Streptomyces ficellus: one gene and its partner. The protein of the gene in region 1 interacts with the protein of each later gene in a pairwise test. Links are inferred from orthologs where the notes say so. Each region holds a gene or a part of one and is shown on either strand. Other genes may lie near its edges. The genes, in order: eno and rpe.

Region 1 (3,228 bases):
TGGGGAAGCCCTCCAGGACCTCGATGGCGTCACGGCGGGCGATGTAGTCCTCGTGCGCGGCGCGGTAGGCGGCGGCGAGCTCCGGGTCGGCCTGGAGCCGCTCGGTCATCTCCTTCATGACGCCGTTCGCCTCCAGCGTGCCGATCGCGGAGGCCGCGCGCGGGCAGGTGAGGTAGTACGTCGTCGGGAACGGCGTACCGTCCGGGAGCCGCGGCGCGGTCTCCACCACGTCGGGGTTGCCGCACGGGCAGCGGTGCGCGATGGCGCGCAGGCCGCGCGGCGGACGGCCGAGCTGTTCCTTGAACGCCGCGACGTCCGCCTCGGTGGGCTCGGTGCGTTCGGTCTGCGGAGGGGGCGTTTCCATGCCTGCCTTGGGTTCTACTTGCGGTCGGTGCGGTCGGCGGTGTCCACGCCGTCCCAGAGGTTGGAGTACCAGGGGCGGTCGGCCGCGCCCTGGTCGGTGCGGCGCTGGCGCACCGCGTCGGGGTCGATGACCGTGTATCCGGTCTCCCCGGGGAGTACGTAGTGCAGGTGCTCGCGGGCCAGGCGCTTGACGTACGCGTCGTCCCGCAGCCGGGCCTTCTCGTCGCGCAGCCGTTCGACGCGTTCGCTCGCCTCGGCCGCCAGCCGTTCCTGGTCGGCGATCTCGGCGCGCTGGGACACCCATTGGCGCATCGGGTAGGCCAGGGCGACGACCAGGGAGCAGACGACCAGCGCGAGGAACGCCGCGCGGCCGGTGAGCCGGGAGCGGCGGGCCTGCCGGCGGGTCTGGGAGCGGTAGACACGGGCGGCGGTCTGCTCGCCGAGCAGCCGCAGCCTGGTCGCGGTGGAGAACCGGTCCCGGGCCATGTGTTGTACCCGCCTCCCCTTGCCCGTTACGTACGTACGTCCCCGGACACGGTACGGGACCGTGGCCGGGGACGTACGGAGGCTGCCGCGGAAGATCAGCCCTTGAAGCGCGGGAAGGCCGAGCGGCCCGCGTACACGGCCGCGTCGTCGAGGATCTCCTCGATGCGCAGCAGCTGGTTGTACTTGGCGACGCGCTCGGAGCGGGCCGGGGCGCCGGTCTTGATCTGGCCGCAGTTGGTGGCGACGGCCAGGTCGGCGATGGTGACGTCCTCGGTCTCGCCGGAGCGGTGCGACATCATGCACTTGAAGCCGTTGCGCTGGGCCAGCTCGACGGCGTCCAGGGTCTCGGTGAGCGAACCGATCTGGTTGACCTTGACCAGCAGCGCGTTGGCGGCGTTCTCGTCGATGCCGCGGGCCAGGCGCTCCGGGTTGGTGACGAACAGGTCGTCGCCCACGAGCTGGACCTTGGCGCCCAGCTTGTCGGTGATGGTCTTCCAGCCGTCCCAGTCGTCCTCGAACAGCGGGTCCTCGATGGAGACCAGCGGGTACGCCTCGACCAGCTCGGCGTAGTAGTCCGTCATCTCGGCGGCCGAGCGGGACTTGCCCTCGAACTCGTACGAGCCGTCCTTGTAGAACTCGGACGCGGCGACGTCGAGCGCCAGGGCGATGTCCTTGCCCGGGGCGTAGCCGGCCTGCTTGATGGCCTCGAGGATGAGGTCGAGGGCGGCGCGGTTGGAGTCGAGGTTCGGGGCGAAGCCGCCCTCGTCGCCCAGGCCCGTGGAGAGGCCCTTCTCCTTCAGGACCTTCTTCAGGGTGTGGTAGACCTCGGCGCCCCAGCGCAGGGCCTCGGAGAAGGACTCGGCGCCGATCGGCGCGATCATGAACTCCTGGATGTCCACGTTGGAGTCGGCGTGCGAGCCGCCGTTGAGGATGTTCATCATCGGAACGGGCAGCAGGTGCGCGTTCGGGCCGCCGAGGTAGCGGAAGAGCGGCAGGTCGGACGCCTCGGAGGCGGCGTGCGCGACGGCGAGGGAGACGCCGAGGATGGCGTTGGCGCCGAGCGACGACTTGTCCGGCGTGGCGTCCAGGTCGAACATCGCCTGGTCGATCAGCCGCTGCTCGGTGGCGTCGTAGCCGACGAGCTCCGGGCCGATCTGCTCGATGACGGCGAGGACGGCCTTCTCGACACCCTTGCCGAGGTAGCGGTCCTTGTCACCGTCGCGGAGCTCGAGGGCCTCGAACGCTCCGGTGGAGGCACCGGACGGGACGGCAGCACGGCCGGTGCTGCCGTCGTCGAGGCCGACCTCGACCTCGACCGTGGGGTTGCCTCGGGAGTCCAGGATTTCCCGGGCTACGACGACGTCGATGGACGGCACGAGCATCTCCTTCTGGGATGTGACGCAAAATGTGACGCGTGCGGTGCAGGGTCTCTTTGGCCTTGCGGCAAGAGCCTAACCGGCCGGGGAGCCGGTACCGGCCGACGCCCGCCTCCTGGGACGAAAAAGCGTTCACCAGGCCGCATTACGGACAGAACACCGCGAAACTTACCGGCCGGTAGCCTCGGTGTGCGGGGGCCCGCTCAGGGGTGCGCCCCAGTTGGGCCGCTCGGGCCGGTGGGCCCGGCCGGGCCGGTCGCGGAAAAGCCCCGGCCCGGCGCGCGGGGGAAGGACGCGCCGGGCCGGGGTGGTCCCGCCGGGGGTCAGCTCAGGTGGAGCTGCTGGCCCACGTAGATCAGGTCGGCGTCGTCGACGATGTCCTTGTTCAGCTCGAACAGCTTCTCCCAGCCGCCGGCGACCTTCTTGTCGGCGGCGATGGTGCTGAGGGTGTCGCCGGCCTTCACCTTGTACTCGCCGTCGCCCTTCTCGACCTTCTTGCCGGTCGGGGTGGTGACGGTCTTCGGCGCGGCCTTCTCCTCGGCCTTCGGCGCGGTGCGCTGCTCGCTGCGCGTGGTGGGCTGCTCGGCCTCGCGCTCCACCTTCGGCTGGGCGGGCTCGGCGGCGGCGCCGTCGTTGGCGGCGTTGGACAGGCCGACGCCGCAGCTCGGCCAGGCACCCTTGCCCTGGCCCGCGAGGACCTTCTCGCCGATCTCGATCTGCTGGGCCTTGGAGGCCTGGTCGGCCGTCTGGGCGTAGGCCGTGCCGCCGTACGCGGCCCAGGTGGAGGCCGAGAACTGCAGGCCGCCGTAGTAGCCGTTGCCGGTGTTGATGGACCAGTCGCCGCCGGACTCGCACTGCGCGACCTGGTCCCACTCGGCGGTGGTGGCGGCGGAGGCGGTCGTGGCGCCCATCAGCGGGGCGGCGACGGCGGCACCGGTGATGCCGGCGAACGCGGCGAATCGGACGGCCTTGGAGGGGCGACGGTGCTTGGCCTTGCCGGAAA
Region 2 (3,025 bases), 1.8 Mb from region 1 along the record:
CGCTGGGTCGTCTCCGCGCTGTGGGACGCCCTCGGCGGCGGGCGCGCCGGGATCGAGGACCTGCTGGAGGCCGACAACGAGCGGCCCGAGGTCACGCTGGTGGCCCGCCCCGGCCGGTCCACCCCGGACGAGCTGCTGGACGTGCTGGGGGAGGAGGCGGGCCTGCCGGGCCGCTGGTCCCCCTACGCCGTGCGGCTGGCCGAGGGCGGCGAGCCCGGCGCGATCGACGCCGTGCGCGACGGCAGGGCCGGCGTCCAGGACGAGGGCAGCCAGCTCGTCGCGATCGCCCTGGCGAACGCCCCGGTCGACGGACCCGACCGGCGCTGGCTGGACGGCTGCGCGGGCCCCGGCGGCAAGGCGGCCCTCCTGGGCGCCCTGGCCGCCGGGCGCGGTGCCACCCTCCTCGCCTCCGAGAAGCTGCCGCACCGGGCCCGGCTGGTGGAGCGCGCCCTGACCGGCAACCCCGGCCCCTACCAGGTGATCGCCGCCGACGGCACCCGCCCGCCGTGGCGCCCCGGCTCCTTCGACCGGGTCCTGGTGGACGTGCCGTGCTCCGGCCTGGGCGCCCTGCGCCGCCGCCCCGAGGCCCGCTGGCGCCGCCGCCCGGAGGACCTGGAGGGCTTCGGCCCGCTGCAACGCGCCCTGCTGACCGAGGCGTTGCAGGCCGTCCGGGTCGGCGGGGTCGTCGGGTACGCGACGTGCTCGCCGCACCTCGCGGAGACCCGGGTGGTCGTCGACGACGTCCTCAAGCGGCACGGCGGCGCCGAGCTGATCGACGCCCGGCCCCTGATGCCCGGCGTGCCCGCGCTCGGCGACGGCCCCGACGTACAGCTGTGGCCGCATCTGCACGGCACCGACGCGATGTACCTGGCGCTGCTGCGGCGGACCACGTAGGCCGCTGATACGCCGGGATTGCGGCAAGTGTGCCGTGCGGTGGCGGGGCAGCCCGGGCATCGGGTGAAGGAAACGCCATCCGGCATGGCAGGCTTGGCTCATGGCCCAGATCAACCCCAGCATCCTGTCCGCCGACTTCGCCCGGCTCGCCGACGAGGCGAAGGCCGTCGAAGGCGCCGACTGGCTCCACGTCGATGTCATGGACAACCACTTCGTGCCCAACCTGACCCTGGGCGTGCCCATCGTGGAGTCGCTCAGCCGGGCGACGGACACCCCGCTGGACTGCCACCTCATGATCGAGGACCCCGACCGCTGGGCCCCGCAGTACGTCGAGGCCGGTGCCGGGTCGGTCACCTTCCACGTGGAGGCGGCCGCCGCCCCCGTGCGGCTGGCGCGTGAGATCCGGGCCAAGGGGGCCAGGGCGTCGATGGCGCTGAAGCCGGCCACGCCCATCGAGCCGTTCGAGGACCTGCTCCCCGAACTCGACATGCTGCTGATCATGACCGTGGAGCCGGGCTTCGGCGGCCAGGCGTTCCTCGACATCATGCTGCCGAAGATCCGCCGCACCCGGGAGCTGATCTCCAAGCACGGCCTCCAGCTGTGGCTCCAGGTCGACGGCGGTGTCTCGGCCTCCACCATCGAGCGCTGCGCCGAGGCGGGCGCGGACGTCTTCGTCGCCGGTTCCGCCGTGTACGGGGCGGAGGACCCGGCCGCCGCGGTGCGGGCCCTGCGTGAGCAGGCCACCGCCGCGACCGCCACGGCCGCGTGGGCGTGCGGCCACTGAGCCACGGGCGAACCACGGGCAGATGAACGCAGCCCAACAGGACCGAACCCGGACCGCCGGATCTGCAAGGATGGCGATCCGAAGTGTGAACAGCAGTGAGGAGAGCGCGGTGTCTGCTATGTCGGCGGGACGGCCAGCCCTGCGGATGGGACCCGCGGAGCTCGTGCAGGCGGCGGCCATGGCCCGCCGCTTCTATCTCGAGGGCAAGTCCAAGATCCAGATCGCCGAGGAGTTCGGCGTCAGCCGCTTCAAGGTGGCCCGGGTCCTGGAGACCGCCCTGGAGCGTGACCTCGTACGGATCGAGATCCGCGTACCGGCCGAGCTGGACGCCGAGCGCTCCGACGCGCTGCGGTCCCGGTACGGGCTGCGTCACGCCGTGGTCGTCGAGTCCCCGCCGGAGGGCGAGGACGCCTCGCCCGACCCGGAGAACCTCGGCGAGGTCGCCGCGGACCTGCTCGGCGAGCTGGTGGCCGAGGGTGACGTCCTGGGCCTGGCGTGGGGCCGTTCCACCATCCACATGGCGGCCGCCCTCGACCGGCTGCCGCCCTGCACGGTGGTCCAGCTGACCGGCGTGTACGACGCGGGCACCGCCGAGCGGGGCTCGGTGGAGGCGGTACGGCGTGCCGCCCAGGTCTCCGGCGGCGAGGCGCACCCGATCTACGCGCCCATGCTGCTGCCCGACCCGGCGACCGCGGCCGCCCTGCGCAACCAGACCGGCATCGCCCGCGCCTTCGAGTACTTCGACAAGGTGACCGTGGCGGCCGTGTCCATCGGCTCCTGGGAGCCGGGCATCTCGACCGTCCACGACATGCTGACCGACGAGGAGCGGGCGCACTACGCCTCGCTCGGCGTCGCCGCCGAGATGTCGGCCCACCTCTTCGACGCGGCCGGGCGCCGGGTCGGCCGTGACCTCGGCGAGCGGTGCATCACCGTGGAGGCCGACCGGCTCCGCCGCATCCCCGAGGTCGTGGCCATCGCGGGCGGGCGCCGCAAGGCGGCGGCGATCGGGGCGGTGCTGCGGTCCGGCCTGGTCACCAGCCTGGTCACGGACACCATGGCGGCCGACTACCTCCTCACCGAGTTCACCCCCGGCCCGCGCCCGGCACTGGACCGCACCGACCCGGACGAGTAGCGGTGGCGGGTGGCGCTCTGGGTTGGAGGAAGCCACAAGTGATCCTTCGATGACCTGTGGCTTTCGTCCGGGGCGTACGCGTGTGCGGCCGTGGGAGAATGAAGTACGTGCGTTTTCCCCCCGGCTGAAATGCCCGGGGGCCAACTCCGAACGACTGGGATGTTCAGCACGTGCGTTTCCTCAATGACCTGAAGCCGCCGTACGACCTCACGTAC

Evidence for each region.
Region 2: the proteins of eno (region 1) and rpe interact in binary tests that used the Escherichia coli proteins (3 or more experiments, as listed by UniProt). The link is inferred for Streptomyces ficellus from one-to-one orthologs.

What each region holds. Positions count from the first base shown.
Region 1 is NZ_CP034279.1:4,386,559-4,389,786, reverse strand. Bases 86-3,000 are described here. They hold eno (phosphopyruvate hydratase), read right to left. Parts: upstream 2,226-3,000; coding sequence 945-2,225; downstream 86-944. Other genes in these bases: EIZ62_RS19670 (transglycosylase family protein), read right to left, coding at 2,549-3,000; EIZ62_RS19680 (FtsB family cell division protein), read right to left, coding at 379-849; EIZ62_RS19685 (DUF501 domain-containing protein), read right to left, coding at 86-364. Also shown: more of EIZ62_RS19685, read right to left, coding at 1-85; more of EIZ62_RS19670, read right to left, coding at 3,001-3,228. UniProt on the Escherichia coli protein: Catalyzes the reversible conversion of 2-phosphoglycerate (2-PG) into phosphoenolpyruvate (PEP). It is essential for the degradation of carbohydrates via glycolysis.
Region 2 is NZ_CP034279.1:6,157,627-6,160,651, forward strand. What follows is about bases 125-2,836. They hold rpe (ribulose-phosphate 3-epimerase), read left to right. Parts: upstream 125-994; coding sequence 995-1,678; downstream 1,679-2,836. Other genes in these bases: EIZ62_RS27655 (RsmB/NOP family class I SAM-dependent RNA methyltransferase), read left to right, coding at 125-894; EIZ62_RS27665 (sugar-binding transcriptional regulator), read left to right, coding at 1,764-2,810. In the rest of the region: more of EIZ62_RS27655, read left to right, coding at 1-124; EIZ62_RS27670 (GuaB1 family IMP dehydrogenase-related protein), read left to right, coding at 2,981-3,025. UniProt on the Escherichia coli protein: Catalyzes the reversible epimerization of D-ribulose 5-phosphate to D-xylulose 5-phosphate.